2 regions of the Streptomyces sp. NRRL F-5650 genome follow, and region 2 is predicted to be linked to the other one. Evidence: predicted binding sites of a transcription regulator. Region 2 holds the regulator's gene; the other holds the start of a gene.
The links. The regulator HspR, encoded in region 2, represses chaperone genes until heat shock. The targets are predictions, from matches to a motif close to TTGAGNNNNNNNNNCTCAA.
Positions count from the first base shown of each region.

Region 1: lon (endopeptidase La) is a predicted target of HspR. The motif match lies at 3,719-3,737, and genes of this name have one in related genera.

Region 1 covers NZ_JOGV01000023.1:74,714-84,193, forward strand. Annotated here, with positions in the region: gene IG88_RS0121035 (MarR family winged helix-turn-helix transcriptional regulator) at 1-89, opposite strand, end outside; gene IG88_RS0121040 (lysozyme) at 335-1,162, shown strand; gene lon (endopeptidase La) at 1,252-3,696, opposite strand; gene IG88_RS0121050 (hypothetical protein) at 3,927-4,625, shown strand; gene IG88_RS0121055 (response regulator transcription factor) at 4,739-5,473, shown strand; gene IG88_RS0121060 (sensor histidine kinase) at 5,470-6,594, shown strand; gene IG88_RS0121065 (multifunctional oxoglutarate decarboxylase/oxoglutarate dehydrogenase thiamine pyrophosphate-binding subunit/dihydrolipoyllysine-residue succinyltransferase subunit) at 6,876-9,480, shown strand, end outside.
Region 2 covers NZ_JOGV01000022.1:58,857-68,336, forward strand. Annotated here, with positions in the region: gene IG88_RS0120555 (sugar ABC transporter substrate-binding protein) at 1-1,008, opposite strand, end outside; gene IG88_RS0120560 (heat shock protein transcriptional repressor HspR) at 1,296-1,751, opposite strand; gene dnaJ (molecular chaperone DnaJ) at 1,757-2,950, opposite strand; gene grpE (nucleotide exchange factor GrpE) at 2,993-3,667, opposite strand; gene dnaK (molecular chaperone DnaK) at 3,664-5,517, opposite strand; gene IG88_RS0120580 ((Fe-S)-binding protein) at 5,874-8,156, shown strand; gene IG88_RS0120585 (FG-GAP repeat domain-containing protein) at 8,317-9,480, shown strand, end outside.

The DNA of each region.
Region 1 (9,480 bases), on a different contig from region 2:
TCCAGGGCGAGGAACTCCGGCTGGTGCACACCACTGCCGGACAGGTGGGATTCGGCTCCCCGACCGCCGCCGTTCGCGTCTTCGTGCACGTCAGCCCCTGCCTCGATTTTCCGGTCCTGAAAGTTTCCGCCGTCGGCCGCCATCGCCGCAGCTCGCCAAGTATTTCGCAGGCTTAGACCAACGGCGGGCCCGAGTCCCTCTTCCCACCCTTCGTTCTACGTGCGTAGAGTCTTCACCGGACCCCGAATGGCATGCGCACGCCATACCGCCATCCCGGGGTTCTCCCCACCAGCGCATCCCCCACCGAGCACCACCGAGCCATCGGAGGCACGTCATGCTCGTGCACAGACCCGGATCGGTCCGTGGCCGGCGCTTCGCCGTCACCGGGATCCTGCTCGCCGCGTTCTCCCTCGTGTTCGCCCTCCCCGCCCACGCCGCGTCGTCCGCGGACGTCCCGCCCCGCGGCTCGGCCCACATGGGCATGGGCGTCGCGGCCCACGACGGCGAACACGGCACCCCCGTCCCGGGCCGCGCGGCCCAGACCGAGGGCGTGGACGTCTCCAGCCACCAGGGCAACGTGGCCTGGTCGACCCTGTGGAACAGCGGGGTCAAGTGGGCCTACGTCAAGGCCACCGAGGGGACGTACTACACCAACCCCTACTTCGCCCAGCAGTACAACGGCTCCTACAACGTCGGCATGATCCGCGGCTCGTACCACTTCGCCACCCCGGACACGACGAGCGGCGCCGCACAGGCCAACTACTTCGTCGACCACGGCGGCGGCTGGTCCAAGGACGGCAAGACGCTGCCGGGCGCGCTCGACATCGAGTGGAACCCCTACGGCGCCACCTGCTACGGCAAGTCGCAGAGCGCGATGGTCTCCTGGATCAGCGACTTCCTGAACACGTACAAGGCCCGCACCGGCCGGGACGCCGTGATCTACACGGCCACGAGCTGGTGGACCGAGTGCACCGGCAACTACGGCGGCTTCGCCGCCAACAACCCGCTGTGGGTGGCCCGGTACGCCTCGACGGTGGGCACGCTGCCGGCCGGGTGGGGCTACTACACGATGTGGCAGTACACGTCGTCCGGCCCGACGGTCGGCGACCACAACAAGTTCAACGGCGCCCTGGACCGCGTCCAGGCCCTCGCCAACGGCTGACACCCCGCCCCGCGCACGGCGAAGGCCCGGACTCCGAGCGGAGTCCGGGCCTTCCCCTTTCCTCGTCCGGCCGCGCCCTCCCCCAGCGCCTAAAGCCTGGGAGGTACCCCCATCGCCGCGACCGGAACCTCCTGCCCGGCGCCGTTGGTCGCCGGTGCGAGCGCCAGCTCCAGCACCTGGCGGACGTCGGTGACGGCGTGGACGTCGAGCTTGTCCAGCACCTGGGCCGGGACGTCGTCCAGGTCGGGCTCGTTGCGCTTGGGGATGATCACCGTGGTGATCCCGGCCCGGTGCGCGGCGAGCAGCTTCTGCTTGACGCCGCCGATCGGCAGCACCCGCCCGGTCAGCGAGACCTCGCCGGTCATCGCCACGTCGGTGCGCACCAGCCGGCCGGAGAGCAGCGAGGCGAGGGCCGTGGTCATGGTGACGCCGGCGCTCGGGCCGTCCTTGGGGACCGCGCCCGCCGGGAAGTGGATGTGCGCGCCACGGTCCTTGAGGTCGCCGACCGGCAGCTCCAGCTCGGCGCCGTGGCTGCGCAGGAAGCTCAGCGCGATCTGCGCCGACTCCTTCATCACGTCGCCCAGCTGACCGGTCAGGGTCAGCCCCGCCGCGCCCGTCTCCGGGTCGGCCAGCGACGCCTCGACGTACAGGACGTCGCCGCCCGCGCCGGTGACCGCGAGGCCGGTGGCCACGCCCGGCACTGCCGTCCGCCGCTCCGCCGGGTCCTGGGCGGACTCGGGCACGTGGTGCGGCCGTCCGATCAGGCCGCGCAGGTCGCTCTCGGTGACGGTGAACGGCAGCTCCCGTTCGCCCAGTTCGTGCTGGGCCGCCACCTTGCGCAGCAGCCGCGCGACGGACCGCTCCAGGGTGCGCACGCCCGCCTCGCGGGTGTACTCGCCCGCCAGCTTGCGCAGCGCGCCCTCGTCGACGGTGACCTCGTCGGCGTCGAGTCCGGCCCGCTCCAACTGGCGCGGAAGCAGGTGGTCTCGGGCGATGACGACCTTCTCGTCCTCGGTGTAGCCGTCGAGGCGGACCAGCTCCATGCGGTCGAGCAGGGCCTCGGGGATGGCCTCCAGGACGTTGGCGGTGGCGAGGAAGACCACGTCGGACAGGTCGAGTTCGACCTCCAGGTAGTGGTCCCGGAAGGTGTGGTTCTGGGCCGGGTCGAGGACCTCCAGCAGGGCCGCGGCCGGGTCGCCGCGGAAGTCGGAGCCCACCTTGTCGATCTCGTCGAGCAGGACGACCGGGTTCATGGACCCCGCCTCCTTGATCGCCCGCACGATCCGGCCGGGCAGCGCCCCGACGTACGTGCGCCGGTGGCCGCGGATCTCGGCCTCGTCGCGGACGCCGCCGAGGGCGACGCGGACGAACTTGCGCCCCATCGCGTGGGCGACGGACTCGCCGAGGCTGGTCTTGCCGACGCCGGGCGGGCCCACCAGGGCCAGGACGGCGCCGCCGCGCCGGCCGCCGACGACGCCGAGGCCCCGGTCGCCGCGCCGCTTGCGCACGGCCAGGTACTCGGTGATGCGCTCCTTCACGTCCTCCAGGCCCGCGTGCTCGGCGTCGAGCACGGCCTGGGCGCCCCGGATGTCGTAGGCGTCCTCGGTCCGCTCGTTCCAGGGCATCTCCAGGACCGTGTCGAGCCAGGTGCGGATCCAGGAGCCCTCGGGCGACTGGTCGGAGGACCGCTCCAGCTTGTCGACCTCCTTGAGCGCGGCCTCGCGGACCTTCTCCGGCAGGCCGGCGGCCTCGACCCGGGCACGGTAGTCGTCGGACTCCTCGCCCTCCTGCTCGCCGTTGATCTCGCGCAGTTCCTTGCGGACGGCTTCGAGCTGGCGGCGCAGCAGGAACTCGCGCTGCTGCTTGTCGACGCCCTCCTGGACGTCCTTGGCGATGGTCTCGGCCACGTCCTGCTCGGCGAGGTGGTCGCGCAACTGCTGGGTGGCGAGCTTGAGACGGGCGACCGGGTCGGTGGTCTCCAGCAGCTCGACCTTCTGCTCGGTGCTCAGGAAGGGCGAGTACCCGGAGTTGTCGGCGAGCGCGGACACGTCGTCGATGGCCTGGACCCGGTCGACGACCTGCCAGGCGCCGCGCTTGCGCAGCCAGGCGGTGGCGAGCGCCTTGTACTCCTTCACCAGCTCGGCGACCTGGCCGGGCAGCGGATCGGGGACGGTCTCGTCGACCCGGGTGCCCTCGACCCAGAGCGCGGCGCCGGGGCCGGTGGTGCCGGCGCCGATGCGCACCCGGTCCCGGCCACGGATCAGGGCGCCCGGGTCGCCGTCGGCCAGGCGGCCGACCTGCTCGACCGTGCCGAGGACGCCGGTCGCGGCGTGGGTGCCGTCGATGCGCGGGACGAGGAGGACGCGGGGCTTGCCGGGCTCGGACCTGGCGGCGGCCTGCGCGGCCTCCACCGCGGCCCGCGTCTCGGCGTCGCTCAGGTCCAGGGGGACGACCATTCCGGGCAGGACCACTTCGTCGTCGAGCGGCAGCACGGGCAGGGTGAGCGGTGTGAAGGCGGCGGACTCAGCAGCCATGATCTCCCCTTCGGCAGTCAAGTTGAGTTACATCGACTCAATGAAAGGGAGCCCGGGATTGTTCCCCAAGGCTTGTTCGCTGTGAGCGATCAAACGCGCAGGGTGCTCCGCGCCTTTCGGGACAGCACCGTCGTACCGGACGGCACCGTCGTACCGGACAGACCGTCGTACCGGACAGCACCGTCGAACCGGTTCGCATTCCTCCGGCCGGGCGATGCCAGGATGGGCCGATGCCCCTCACTACCCACGACTTCTCCGAGGCCCCCGAGGTGCTGGACCGCCGCGAGGGTCCGTACGGCGAGGTGGTCCTGCGCCGGCACGGGACGCTGCTGCAGATCATCGCGAACGGCTGCTTCCTGATGGACACCTCGGACGGGCGCTCGGAGCGGCGCCTGGTCGACGCGGCGGCCGACGCGCTGGCCGCCTCCGGCGGGCGGAGCGCGCCGCACCTGCTCGTCGGCGGACTCGGCGTCGGCTTCTCCCTCGTTCACGCGGCCGCCGACCCCCGCTGGGGCCGGATCGCGGTCGTCGAACGCGAGCCCGCCATCATCGACTGGCACCGCACCGGCCCTCTCGCCGCGCTCTCCGCCGCCGCGCTGGCCGACCCCCGCGCGGAGATCGTCGAGGCGGACCTGGTCGAGTACGTCAATGAGACTTCCGACACGTACGACGCCCTGTGCCTGGACATCGACAACGGCCCCGGATGGACCGTCACCGAGGGCAACGACGGGCTGTACGCACCGTCCGGACTGGCGGGCTGCGCAAGGCTGTTGAGGCCCGGCGGGGTGCTGGCCGTGTGGTCCGCGCAGCCCTCTCCGGAATTCGAAGAAACCTTGCGTAATGCCGGTTTCCAGCAGGTGCGTACCGAAGAGATCCCCGTTGCCCGGGGCGTTCCGGACGTCGTGCACATCGGCGTCGGGCCTGGATAGCAAAGGCGCGGTGACTCCCCGTACGCTGCTGCCCTGGCGCGGATCATCCAAGCGCCGAGCGCAGTCATGGGATCACCCCACGGATTCCGGAAAGCACACCTCAGGGGCGGGCGATGGAGCAGACACAGACCTCCCACAACGGCACGGCCACCCAGGGCGCCCAGCGCCGGGTCCTGGTGGTCGAGGACGATCAGACGATCGTGGACGCCATCGCGACCCGCCTGCGTGCCGAGGGGTTCCTGGTGCAGACGGCGGGCGACGGTCCGTCCGCCGTGGACACGGCCGAGGCGTGGCAGCCCGACCTGCTCATCCTCGACATCATGCTGCCCGGCTTCGACGGCCTGGAGGTGTGCCGCCGCGTGCAGGCCCAGCGCCCGGTGCCGGTGCTGATGCTCACCGCGCGCGACGACGAGACGGACATGCTGGTCGGCCTCGGCGTGGGCGCCGACGACTACATGACCAAGCCGTTCTCGATGCGCGAGCTGGCCGCCCGGGTGCACGTGCTGCTGCGGCGGGTCGAGCGGGCCGTGGTCGCCGCCTCGACCCCGCGCAGCGGCATCCTGCGCCTGGGCGAGCTGGAGATCGACCACGCGCAGCGCCGGGTGCGGGTGCGCAGCGAGGACGTCCACCTCACGCCGACCGAGTTCGACCTGCTGGTCTGCCTGGCGAACACCCCCCGCGCGGTGCTCTCCCGCGAGCAGTTGCTCGCCGAGGTCTGGGACTGGGCCGACGCCTCCGGCACCCGGACCGTGGACAGCCACATCAAGGCGTTGCGCCGCAAGATCGGCGCCGAGCGCATCCGGACCGTGCACGGCGTGGGCTACGCCCTGGAGACGCCGATCCCATGAGCCGGGGACGGGAGACCGCACGCAGGAGCCCCGGCCCCCGGAAGACCGGGGATCCCTGGCGCGGCGTACGCCCGTTCTCGATCAAGACCAAGCTGGGCGCGCTCGTCGTCACGTCGGTGCTGATCACCACCGGCCTGTCGGTGATAGCGGTGCACACCAAGACCGAGCTGCGCTTCATCACGGTGTTCTCGATGATCGCCACGCTGCTGATCACGCAGTTCGTGGCGCACTCGCTGACCGCGCCGCTGGACGAGATGAACGCCGTCGCCCGCTCCATCTCGCACGGCGACTACACCCGCCGGGTGAGCGAGAACCGCCGCGACGAGCTGGGCGACCTCGCCGTCACCATCAACCGCATGGCCGACGACCTGGAGGCCCAGGACCTCCAGCGCAAGGAGCTGGTCGCGAACGTCTCGCACGAGCTGCGCACCCCGATCGCGGGCCTGCGCGCGGTGCTGGAGAACATCGTCGACGGCGTCACCGAGGCCGACCCGGAGACCATGCGCACGGCGCTCGGGCAGACGGAACGGCTGGGCCGGCTCGTGGAGACGCTCCTCGACCTCTCCCGCCTGGACAACGGCGTCATCCCGCTGCGCAAGCGGCGCTTCGAGGTGTGGCCGTACCTCGCGGGCGTGCTGAAGGAGGCCAACATGGTCGCCTCGGCCCGCGCGGGCATCGCCTCCGGCTCCGGCCGGCACACCCGCACCGACGTCCACCTGGCCCTCGACGTCTTCCCCGGGGACCTCACCGCGCACGCCGACCCCGAGCGCATCCACCAGGTCGTCGCCAACCTCATCGACAACGCGGTCAAGCACAGTCCGCCGCACGGCCGGGTGACGGTGCGGGCGCGGGCCGGGGAGCTGCCCGAGTCGCTGGAGCTGGAGGTGCTCGACGAGGGCCCGGGCATTCCGCGTTCTGAGTGGCGCCGCGTGTTCGAGCGGTTCAACCGGGGTTCGGTGTCGCGGCCCCACGGCCCCGGCAGCGACGGAGGCACCGGTCTGGGGCTCGCGATCGCGCGCTGGGCGGTGGATCTGCACGGCGGCCGGATCGGGGTGGCCGAATCCGAGCGGGGCTGCCGGATTCTCATCACTCTTCCGGGTCTGCCGTCGCGGTCCGGTTGACGTAGGGTTCGCAGCGGAGCACCAAGATCCACTGCATCCGCGCTGGCGGACACGTGTGATCAGGCACAGGCCCGCGTTTTCGAGGCGCCGGGTCTCGGTCTCCCGATCCCTCACGCAACAGAACCTGGCTTGTTTCCCGCCATTTCCAGCGCTGAAACGCGGTCTGTGATGTGACTTACGCGACGATGAACGGGCCCGGACTGACCTTCCGGTGCCGGTAGGCGTAGCCTTGATTTCCGCTGTCCACCATCCTTGTGAAGCGGAAGAGGGCGGTTCTCGCCGTGTCGCCACAGTCCCCCAGTAACTCGAGCATCTCGACCGACACCGACCAAGCGGGCACCACGGGTAAGAACCCCGCGGCCGCCTTCGGTGCCAATGAGTGGCTCGTCGACGAGATCTATCAGCAGTACCTCCAGGACCCGAACTCCGTGGACCGAGCCTGGTGGGACTTCTTCGCCGACTACAAGCCCGGAGCCGCGGCCCAGCCGGCCGCAGGCACGGCGACCACGGACTCCGGCAGCACGCCGCAGGCCGCGCCCGCCCCGCAGGCTGCGGCCCCCGCCCAGCCGAAGGCGGCCGCCCCGGCGCCCGCTCCCGCGAAGCCGGCCGCGCAGCCCGCCGCTGCCGCGCCCGCCGCCCCGCCCGCCAGGCCCGCCCCCGCGCCGGCCAAGCCCGCCGCCAAGCCGCAGGCGAAGGCCGCCGCCCCCGCCAAGGACGCCGCCCCCGCCCCCGAGGGTCCCGAGCTGGTGACCCTGCGCGGCCCGGCCGCCGCGGTCGCGAAGAACATGAACGCCTCGCTGGAGCTGCCCACGGCCACGTCCGTGCGCGCGGTCCCGGTGAAGCTGCTCTTCGACAACCGCATCGTCATCAACAACCACCTCAAGCGCGCCCGGGGCGGGAAGATCTCCTTCACGCACCTGATCGGGTACGCGATGGTGCAGGCCATCAAGGCCATGCCGTCGATGAACCACTCGTTCGGCGAGAAGGACGGCAAGCCGACCCTGGTCAAGCCGGCCCACATCAACCTCGGCCTCGCCATCGACCTGGTCAAGCCCAACGGCGACCGCCAGCTCGTCGTCGCGGCGATCAAGAAGGCCGAGACGCTGAACTTCTTCGAGTTCTGGCAGGCCTACGAGGACATCGTCCGTCGCGCCCGCGACAACAAGCTGACGATGGACGACTTCACCGGCGTCACCGTCTCCCTGACCAACCCCGGCGGCCTCGGCACCGTCCACTCCGTGCCGCGTCTGATGCCCGGCCAGTCGGTCATCCTGGGCGTCGGCTCGATGGACTACCCGGCGGAGTTCCAGGGCACCAGCCAGGACACCCTGAACAAGCTCGGCATCTCCAAGGTCATGACGCTCACGTCGACCTACGACCACCGGGTCATCCAGGGCGCCGCCTCCGGCGAGTTCCTGCGCCAGGTCGCCAACCTGCTCCTCGGCGAGAACGGCTTCTACGACGAGATCTTCAAGGCGCTGCGCATCCCCTACGAGCCGGTCCGCTGGCTCAAGGACATCGACGCCTCGCACGACGACGACGTCACCAAGGCCGCCCGCGTCTTCGAACTGATCCACTCCTACCGGGTCCGCGGCCACGTCATGGCCGACACCGACCCGCTGGAGTACCAGCAGCGCAAGCACCCCGACCTGGACATCACCGAGCACGGGCTCACCCTGTGGGACCTGGAGCGCGAGTTCGCGGTCGGCGGCTTCGCCGGCAAGTCCCTGATGAAGCTGCGCGACATCCTCGGCGTGCTGCGCGACTCGTACTGCCGCACCACCGGCGTCGAGTTCATGCACATCCAGGACCCGAAGCAGCGCAAGTGGATCCAGGACCGCATCGAGCGCTCGCACACCAAGCCGGAGCGCGAGGAGCAGCTTCGCATCCTGCGCCGGCTCAACGCGGCCGAGGCCTTCGAGACCTTCCTGCAGACCAAGTACGTCGGCCAGAAGCGGTTCTCCCTGGAGGGCGGCGAGTCCGTCATCCCGCTGCTCGACGCGGTCATCGACTCGGCCGCCGAGTCCCGCCTGGACGAGGTCGTCATCGGCATGGCCCACCGCGGCCGGCTGAACGTGCTGGCCAACGTGGTCGGCAAGTCGTACGCGCAGATCTTCCGCGAGTTCGAGGGCAACCTCGACCCGAAGTCGATGCACGGCTCCGGCGACGTGAAGTACCACCTGGGCGCCGAGGGCACCTTCACGGGCCTGGACGGCGAGCAGATCAAGGTCTCGCTGGTCGCCAACCCCTCGCACCTGGAGGCGGTCGACCCGGTCCTGGAGGGCGTCGCCCGCGCCAAGCAGGACATCATCAACAAGGGCGGCACGGACTTCACCGTCCTGCCGGTGGCGATCCACGGCGACGCGGCCTTCGCGGGCCAGGGCGTGGTGGCCGAGACCCTGAACATGTCGCAGCTGCGCGGCTACCGCACCGGCGGCACGGTCCACGTCGTCATCAACAACCAGGTCGGCTTCACCGCCGCCCCGGAGTCCTCGCGCTCCTCGATGTACGCCACCGACGTGGCCCGCATGATCGAGGCCCCGATCTTCCACGTGAACGGCGACGACCCGGAGGCCGTGGTCCGCGTCGCGCGGCTCGCCTTCGAGTTCCGCCAGGCGTTCAACAAGGACGTGGTGATCGACCTCATCTGCTACCGCCGCCGCGGTCACAACGAGTCGGACAACCCGGCCTTCACCCAGCCGCTGATGTACGACCTGATCGACAAGAAGCGCTCGGTGCGCAAGCTCTACACCGAGTCCCTCATCGGTCGCGGCGACATCACCCTGGAAGAGGCCGAGCAGGCGCTCCAGGACTACCAGGGCCAGCTCGAGAAGGTCTTCACCGAGGTCCGCGAGGCCGTCTCGCAGCCGACGGCCGCCGAACCGT
Region 2 (9,480 bases):
CGTGTCCTCGATGTTGTCCTTGGTGAGGGCCACGACGGGGACGAGCTGGGCGGGGATGCCCTTGTGGGTGGGGCTGTCGACCTTGTCGCGGGCGAGCGCGTCGAACTGGATGTCGCGGCCCTGGACCCGCGCCACGGCCATCTCCGCGGCGTTCTCGGCCTCCTGCGGGTACGACTTGTACACGCTCATGTACTGCTCGCCGGTGACGATCCGCTGCACCGCGGCGAGTTCGGCGTCCTGGCCGGTGATCGGGGGCAGGTCGGTGACGCCCGCGTCCTCCAGGGCCTTGATGATGCCGCCGGCCATGCCGTCGTTGGCGGAGTAGACCCCCGCGATGTCGTCCTTGCCGATCTTCTTGATCGCCTCGGTCATGTTCGCCTCGGCGTTCTCCGGCTTCCAGTCCTTGGTGTCGAAGGACTGGGCGATCGTCACCTTGCCGTTCAGCTCGGACAGCGCGCCCGCCTTGAACTGCTTGGCGTTCGGGTCGGTGGAGGAGCCGTTCATCATGACGACCTTGTCGGAGCTGGACGGGTCGCCGCCCAGCGCCTCGATGAGGGAGCGGCCCTGGACCTCGCCGACCAGTTCGTTGTCGAAGGAGATGTAGGCGTCGATCGGGCCCTCGGCCAGCCGGTCGTAGGCGATCACGGGGATGCCGGCGTCCTTGGCCTTCTGCACGCCGTCCGCGATGGCGTGCGCGTCGACCGCGTCCAGCACGATCACGTCGACCTTGTCGCTGACCATCTGCTGCAGTTGCTCGGCCTGCTTGGTGGCGCTGGCCTCGGCGTTGGCGTACTTGACGTTGCCCTCGTCGCGCGTGAGCTCGCCGAGCTTCGCCTTGAAGAAGGGGTAGTCGAACAGCTCGTAGCGCGTGTTCTCCTTCTCCGGCAGCAGCAGGCCGACGGTGATGTCGTTGCCCTTGGCCGGGCTCGCGTCGCCGCTGTCCTCCGACGCTCCCAGCGCACCGCAGGAGGCCAGCGAGAAGGTCAGCAGGCACGCGGCCACGGACATGGCGGTACGACGAGGACGGCTACTCACTGCGCTTGCCTTCCGACACACGGGTGTGGTTGGTGAACCGGGTGGACCTGGTGACCCGGGTGACCCGGGTGGCCCGGGTGCCTCCGGTGGCCCCCTGAGACCCCGGCGACCCCCGGTGAACGAAGCCAACGCCGTCTTCACCAAATCGTCAAGAAGTACTAGACCAATGAGACTGCACCGTTGTGAACCAGCCCCGGAGGACGGATGGGTCCTCCGGGGCTGCCGATGCTGTTTTCCCTTGTGCCGCCAGGGCGCCGCGGTCAGTCCGCGGACTGTCCGTGGCGCTTGGGGCGCCAGACCACCAACGCGCTGGTCTGCTGTACCTCTTGGTAGGGGACCAGGTCACGGCGGTACGACGCGTGCACCGCGGCCTCGCGCTGACGCATCGCCGTGGCCGCGCCGTCGAGCGCGGCGGACAGCTCCACCACCCGGGCCTGGAGCGCGGCGACCTGGTTCTCCAGCTCGATGATGCGCTTGATTCCGGCCAGGTTGATGCCCTCGTCCTGCGACAACTGCTGGACCTGCCGGAGCAGTTCGATGTCGCGGGCCGAGTAGCGCCGGCCGCGGCCGGCGGTGCGGTCCGGGGAGACCAGGCCGAGGCGGTCGTACTGCCGCAGCGTCTGCGGGTGCAGTCCGGAGAGCTGGGCCGCCACCGAGATGACGTAGACCGGGGTGTCCTCGGTCAGTTCGTACGGATTGCGTCGACGACCGTCCATTCCCGTCAAGCTCCCTTCGCGGCCTGGAACAACTCCGCCCGCGGATCCTCGCCCGCGGTTGCCTCGCGATACGCCTCCAGCGCGTCACGAGCCTTCCCCGTCAGGTCCTTCGGAACACTCACCTCCACGGTGACCAGGAGGTCCCCGCGGGTGCCGTCCTTGCGGACCGCGCCCTTGCCCCGGGCCCGCATGGTGCGGCCGCCCGGCGTGCCCGCCGGAAGCTTCAGCGTGACGGGCGGACCGCCCAGGGTCGGGACCCGGACCTCGCCGCCGAGGGCCGCCTCGGCGTAGGTGACCGGGACGGTGACGGTGAGGTTGTCGCCCCTGCGGCCGAAGACGGGGTGCTCCTTGACGTGCACGACCACGTACAGGTCGCCCGCCGGACCGCCCCGCTCGCCCGGCGTGCCCTTGCCGCGCAGCCGGATGCGCTGCCCGTCCGAGACCCCGGCGGGGATACGGACCTGCATCGTCCGCGAGGACTTGGCGCGCCCGGAGCCCTTGCAGACGTCGCAGGGGTCCTCGGCGATCAGACCGCGGCCCTTGCAGTCGGGGCACGGGTCGGTGAGCGAGAAGCCGCCGCCCGAGCCCCGGGCGACCTGCCCGGTGCCGACGCACGTCGGGCACACGCGCGGTGTGCCGTTCTTGTCGCCGGTGCCCGAACAGGCCTTGCAGGGGGCCTGCGAGGACATCCTGAGCGGCACGGTCGCGCCCTCGATCGCCTCGGTGAAGCTGAGGGTGACCTCGGACTCGATGTCCTGACCGCGCCGCGGCTGCGTACGCGTGCCGGCGCCCGGTCCACCGCCGGTGCGGTTGAACAGGCCGCCGAAGACGTCCCCGAGGCCGCCGCCGAAGCCGCCGGCGCCCTGGCCCCCGCCCTGGGCGCCGCCCCCGAAGAGGTCGCCCAGGTCGAAGTTGAAGGTGCCGCCGCCGCCCGCGCCCGGTCCCGGCCGGAAGCCGCCGTTGCCGAAGAGGCTGCGGGCCTCGTCGTACTCCTTGCGCTTCTTGGGGTCACCGAGGATGTCGTTGGCCTCGGAGATCTCCTTGAAGCGCTCCTCCGCCCTGACGTTCCCCTTGTTGGCGTCCGGGTGGTTCTCGCGGGCGAGCTTCCGGTACGCCTTCTTGATCTCGGCCTCGGTGGCGTCCTTGGGGACGCCGAGAACCTTGTAGTAGTCCTTCTCGATGAAGTCCTTCGTGCTCATCCCCGACGTCCCTCCTCTCGCGCCCTGCTGCTCACTTCGAGCTCAGCCCTCGTCCGGGCCACCGCTCTCCTTGTGCGCGCCGTCGTCCTTCGGCTCGGCGTCCTGCGCCTCGGCGGCGTCCTCGGCCGGCTTGACCGTCTGGGTGCCCGGCTGCGGCTCGGCGACCGCCACCCGCGCGGGGCGGATGATCCGTTCGCCGATCCGGTACCCGGGCTGCAGGATCGCCACGCAGGTCGTCTCGGTGACGTCCGGTGCGTAGGAGTGCATCAGGGCCTCGTGGATCGTCGGGTCGAAGGGCTCGCCCTCCTTGCCGAACTGCTGGAGGCCCATCTTGGCGATGACCGTCTCCAGCGAGTCCGCGACCGACTTGAAGCCGCCGACCAGTTCGCCGTGCTCCTGGGCGCGGCCGATGTCGTCGAGGACGGGAAGCAGCTCGGACAGGAGGTTCGCCACGGCGACCTCCTTGACCGCGACGCGGTCCCGCTCGACCCGGCGGCGGTAGTTCTGGTACTCGGCCTGGAGCCGCTGGAGGTCGGCCGTGCGCTCGTTGAGCGCCGTGCGCGCCTGGTCCAGCTGGGCCACCAGGCCCGCGTTCTCACTCGCGTCCCCGGCCGGGGCCGCCCCCTCTTCGGAGGCGGCCTGCGGCTCGGCGGCGTCAGGGGTGGCGCCAGAGGGGACGTCGGGCTTCTCGTCGAAGCCCGGGGTCTCCTCGGTCACGCCGCACCGTCCTTGCGCTCGTCGTCCACGATCTCGGCGTCGACGACGTCGTCGTCGGCCTTGTCACCGGCCTGGGCGCCCGCACCGGGGGCCTCGCCGCCGGCGGCCTGCGCGGCCTGGGCGTCGGCGTACATGGCCTGGCCCAGCTTCTGCGAGACGGCGGCGACCTTCTCGGTGGCGGTGCGGATCTCGGCGGTGTCCTCGCCCTTGAGCTTCTCCTTCAGCTCGGCGACGGCGGACTCGACCTCGGTCTTCACCTCGCCGGGGACCTTGTCCTCGTTGTCCTTGAGGAACTTCTCCGTCTGGTAGACGAGCTGCTCGCCCTGGTTGCGGGACTCGGCGGCCTCGCGGCGGGCGTGGTCCTCCTCCGCGTACTTCTCGGCCTCCTGGCGCATCCGGTCGACCTCGTCCTTCGGCAGCGAGGAGCCGCCGGTGACGGTCATCTTCTGCTCCTTGCCCGTGCCCAGGTCCTTCGCGGTCACGTGCATGATGCCGTTGGCGTCGATGTCGAAGGAGACCTCGATCTGCGGGACGCCGCGGGGCGCCGGCGGCAGACCGGTCAGCTCGAACATCCCGAGCTTCTTGTTGTACGCCGCGATCTCGCGCTCGCCCTGGTAGACCTGGATCTGCACGGAGGGCTGGTTGTCCTCGGCGGTGGTGAAGATCTCCGAGCGCTTGGTCGGGATCGTCGTGTTCCGCTCGATCAGCTTGGTCATGATGCCGCCCTTGGTCTCGATGCCGAGGGACAGCGGGGTGACGTCGAGCAGCAGGACGTCCTTGACCTCGCCCTTGAGGACACCGGCCTGGAGCGAGGCGCCGATGGCGACGACCTCGTCCGGGTTGACGCCCTTGTTGGCCTCCTTGCCGCCGGTCAGCTCCTTGACGAGCTCGGCGACGGCGGGCATACGGGTGGAGCCACCGACGAGAACGACGTGGTCGATCTCGGAGAGCTGGATGCCGGCGTCCTTGATGACGTTGTGGAACGGCGTCTTGCAGCGCTCCAGCAGGTCGGAGGTGAGCTGCTGGAACTGGGCGCGGGTGAGCTTCTCGTCCAGGTGCAGCGGGCCCTCGGCGGACGCCGTGATGTAGGGCAGGTTGATCGTGGTCTCGGTGGACGAGGACAGCTCGATCTTGGCCTTCTCGGCCGCCTCGCGCAGACGCTGGAGGGCCATCTTGTCCTTGGCCAGGTCCACGCCGTGGCCGGACTGGAACTGCTTGACCAGGTAGTCGACGACGCGCTGGTCCCAGTCGTCACCACCGAGGTTGTTGTCGCCGTTGGTGGCCTTCACCTCGACGACGCCGTCGCCGATCTCCAGCAGCGAGACGTCGAACGTACCGCCACCGAGGTCGAAGACCAGGATGACCTGCTCGTCCTTGTCCAGGCCGTACGCCAGCGCGGCGGCGGTCGGCTCGTTGACGATGCGCAGGACGTTGAGGCCCGCGATCTCACCGGCCTCCTTGGTGGCCTGGCGCTCGGCGTCGTTGAAGTACGCCGGGACGGTGATGACCGCGTCGGTCACCTTCTCGCCCAGGTAGGACTCGGCGTCCCGCTTCAGCTTCTGCAGCACGAAGGCGCTGATCTGCTGCGGGTTGAAGTCCTTGCCGTCCAGGTTGACCTTCCAGTCGGTGCCCATGTGGCGCTTGACCGAGCGGATGGTCCTGTCGACGTTCGTGACCGCCTGGCGCTTGGCGACCTCGCCGACGAGCACCTCACCGTTCTTGGCGAAGGCGACGACGGACGGCGTGGTCCTGGCGCCCTCGGCGTTGGTGATGACGGTGGGCTCGCCGCCCTCCAGAACGCTGACGACGGAGTTAGTCGTGCCCAGGTCGATGCCGACCGCACGTGCCATGGTGAATAACCTCCAGCGACTTGAGTGGAACAGGCTCAAGTGTGCATGACGCCCGGCACCGGGTCAACAGAGGTGAGCCGGGCAGACTCAACTCTTATCCGTTCCTTACGCGCAACGACGCGCTGAGCTGCGCATTTGCGCCACCACCGGCTCGACGGACCGGAAAAATCCCCCACGGGGAGGACGCGCCGCCCGGCACCTCCGGCCCCGGCGGGTCAGGGTGGCCTCAGCGACGCAGATCACCGCACGTCCGACTACAGTGCGGCAGACGATGGGGGTAGTCTCGAACGGACTGATTAAGTTACCGCTTAGTAATACCGCCCCCTCGTAACCTCGCAGGCCCGAGGAGCCCCCAAATGCAACTCGCCGCGATCATCGTGTCGCTGGTCCTGATCGTGGTCGGCGTCGCACTGTTCGGCCGCGCCGTCCTGCAGATCGTCACCTACATGCGGCTGGGCCAGCCGGTGCCGGCCGGAACGCGGACCAACGACCCCGTGGACCGCACCGTCACCGTGGTCAGGGAGTTCCTCGGCCACACCCGGATGAACCGCTGGGGCATCGTCGGTGTGGCGCACTGGTTCGTCGCGGTGGGCTTCTTCTCCCTGCTGCTGACCATCGTCAACGCCGTCGGCCAGCTCTTCCGGGCCGACTGGATCCTCCCGGTCATCGGCGACTGGGCGCCGTACAACGTCTTCGTCGAGTTCATCGGCACCATGACCGTGCTCGGCATCCTGGCCCTGATCGTGATCCGGCAGCTCAGCCACCCGCGCAAGCCGGGCCGCAAGTCCCGCTTCGCGGGCTCCAACTTCGGCCAGGCGTACTTCGTCGAGGCCGTCATCCTCGTCGTCGGCGTCTGCATCTTCATGCTGCACGCGCTGGAGGGGGCCCTCCACCACGTCGACGGTTACGAGGCGTCGTTCTTCATCTCGTACCCGGTCGTCTCCGCGCTCCGGGGCATGGAGCTCGGCACGCTCCAGAACCTCGTCTACTTCTTCGCCGGGCTGAAGATCGCGACCTCCTTCATCTGGATGATCACGGTCGCCCTGAAGACCGACATGGGCGTGGCCTGGCACCGCTTCCTGGCCTTCCCGAACATCTGGTTCAAGCGCGACGCGAAGGGCGGCACCGCCCTCGGCGCGCTCCTGCCGATGACCTCGGGCGGCAAGCCGATCGACTTCACCGACCCCGGCGACGACGACGTCTTCGGCGTCTCCCAGGTCGAGCAGTTCTCCTGGAAGGGCCTGCTGGACTTCTCCACCTGCACCGAGTGCGGCCGCTGCCAGTCGCAGTGCCCCGCCTGGAACACCGGCAAGCCGCTCTCCCCCAAGCTCCTGATCATGTCCCTGCGCGACCACGCGCACGCCAAGGCCCCCTACCTGCTGGCCGGCGGCGGCAAGACCATGGAGGGCGAGGAGAAGGCGTCCGAGGAGCAGCTCGCCGGGGTCCCGGCCGCGGCCCTCGCGGAGGCCGAGCGCCCGCTGATCGGCACCCTCGAGGAGCAGGGCGTCATCGACCCCGACGTCCTGTGGTCCTGCACCACCTGCGGCGCCTGCGTCGAGCAGTGCCCGGTCGACATCGAGCACGTCGACCACATCGTCGACATGCGCCGCTACCAGGTCATGATCGAGTCGGCGTTCCCGTCCGAGGCGGGCACGATGCTCAAGAACCTGGAGAAGAAGGGCAACCCCTGGGGCCTGGCCAAGAAGCAGCGCCTGGAGTGGCTCAAGGAGCTGGACTTCGAGGTCCCGGTCGTCGGCAAGGACATCGAGGACCTCACCGAGGTCGAGTACCTGTACTGGGTCGGCTGCGCGGGCGCCCTGGAGGACCGCGCCAAGAAGACCACCAAGGCCTTCGCCGAGCTGCTCCACATCGCGGGCGTCAAGTTCGCGATCATGGGCGGCGACGAGAAGTGCACCGGCGACTCCGCCCGCCGCCTGGGCAACGAGCCCCTGTTCCAGGAGCTCGGCATGGAGAACGTCATGACCCTCAACGCCGCCTTCGGCGAGGAGATGGACGACGACGGCAAGGTCACCGAGGAGTCCCGCAAGCCGAAGTCGGCGAAGAAGATCGTCGCCACCTGCCCGCACTGCCTCAACACCCTCGGCAACGAGTACCCGCAGCTCGGCGGCGACTACGAGGTCGTCCACCACACCCAGCTCCTCCAGCACCTGGTCGACGAGGGCAAGCTGACCCCGGTCACCCCGGTCGAGGGCATCATCACCTACCACGACCCCTGCTACCTGGGCCGCCACAACAAGATCTACACGCCGCCGCGCGAGATCATCGCCGCCGTCCCGGGCGTCCGCAACGAGGAGATGCACCGCCACAAGGAGCGCGGCTTCTGCTGCGGCGCGGGCGGCGCGCGGATGTGGATGGAGGAGCGGATCGGCAAGCGCATCAACAACGAGCGCGTGGACGAGGCCCTGTCGGTCAACCCCGACATCGTCTCGACGGCCTGCCCGTTCTGCCTCGTCATGCTCACCGACTCGGTCAACGGCAAGAAGAACGACGGCAAGGCCAAGGAGTCCATCCAGGTCGTCGACGTCGCCCAGCTCCTGCTGGACTCCGTCAAGACCCCGGCCGACCCCACCGGCGAACCGGAACCGGAGAACGAGCCGACGCCGGAGCCGGTGAAGTAGCCGCCGGTGAAGTAGCCCCTCCGGCCGCGTCCTCGACCGACACCCCCCGGGTTCCGTGCGAACCGGACCCGGGGGGTGTCGTCGCATCTCGAACACGTGCATCATTGCCCGGTCGTTGTCACCGGTGCCGGTGATACGGGTCGATACGGACGAGGTGAAGGTGCCCCCGCGAAAAAGCACCAGAAGCACGAAAAGCGCCAGAAACACCACCCTGGCCGGCACGGCCGCCGTCGGCTGCCTGCTGCTGCTCACGGCCTGCGGCCACGGCCCGGCCCACGCGGCCAAGGACGCCGCCCCCACCCCCGTGCGCGCCGCCGGGGCCCCCGCCCCACTGCCCGTCCCGCGCGGCACGGGCAGCGAGGTCCCGGACGACTTCAACGGCGACGGCCACCGCGACCTCGTCCTCGACGACCTGGTCAAGGCGGAGAGCCACGCCGACGACGCGGGCATCGGCATCGTCTACGGCTCGTCCCGCGGACTGGTGCCGGGAGCCCGGCAGTTGCTCACCCCGGAGAAGTACGCGGCGCCGGTGGGCGGCCGGACGCCCGCCGTCTTCGAGGCGGAGGCGAGCTGCGACCTCGACGGCGACGGCTTCACCGACCTGGTCGTCACCACCGACCCGCCCTACGACGGCCAGGGCCGTCCCCCGGTCCCCCTCCAGATCCTCTTCGGCTCCCCGTCGGGCCCGGCCGGCCGCGCGGTCCCGCTCGTCGTCCCCGACAAGGCCCGCTACGGCAACGACTGGCCGGAGCGTCCCGTGTGCGGCGACTTCGACGGCGACGGCGCCGCGGACCTGGTCCTCCACGCCTCCGCCGGCCGCCTCAGCCACCTGCGCGGCCCCTTCACCCGCAAGGGCGCCCCGCAGCGGGCCGACGCGCCCGTCCGGTCCCCCGGCGAAGCACCGACCGGCCCCGCCGCCGACGTGAACCGCGACGGGTACGACGACCTGGTCGTCCGCGCCTCGGCGGGCCCCGGCAAGGCGTTCGTCGTCCTGGGCGGCCCCGACGGCCCGACCCGCACCGGGGCCGCCCTCCCCGCCGGCGTCGACGTCGCCCTGGGGGCCTTCGGCAGGGGCGAGGCGCTGGACGCGGCCGTGGGCACCCCGGACGCCACGGCGCTGCGCTACGACCTGCCCACCGCCGCCCGGGGCACCCTCCGCGCCCCGGGTTCGACGCTCGACGCCGCCGACCTCGACGGCGACGGCCTGGGCGAGCTGGTCTCCAGCGGCTCCGGAGTACGGGTGTACCCCGGTCGCGGGGCGGGCCCCACGACCCGGGGCGCTGTCGCGGTCCGGCCGGCGGCGCCGGGCACGACGCGGGTGCTG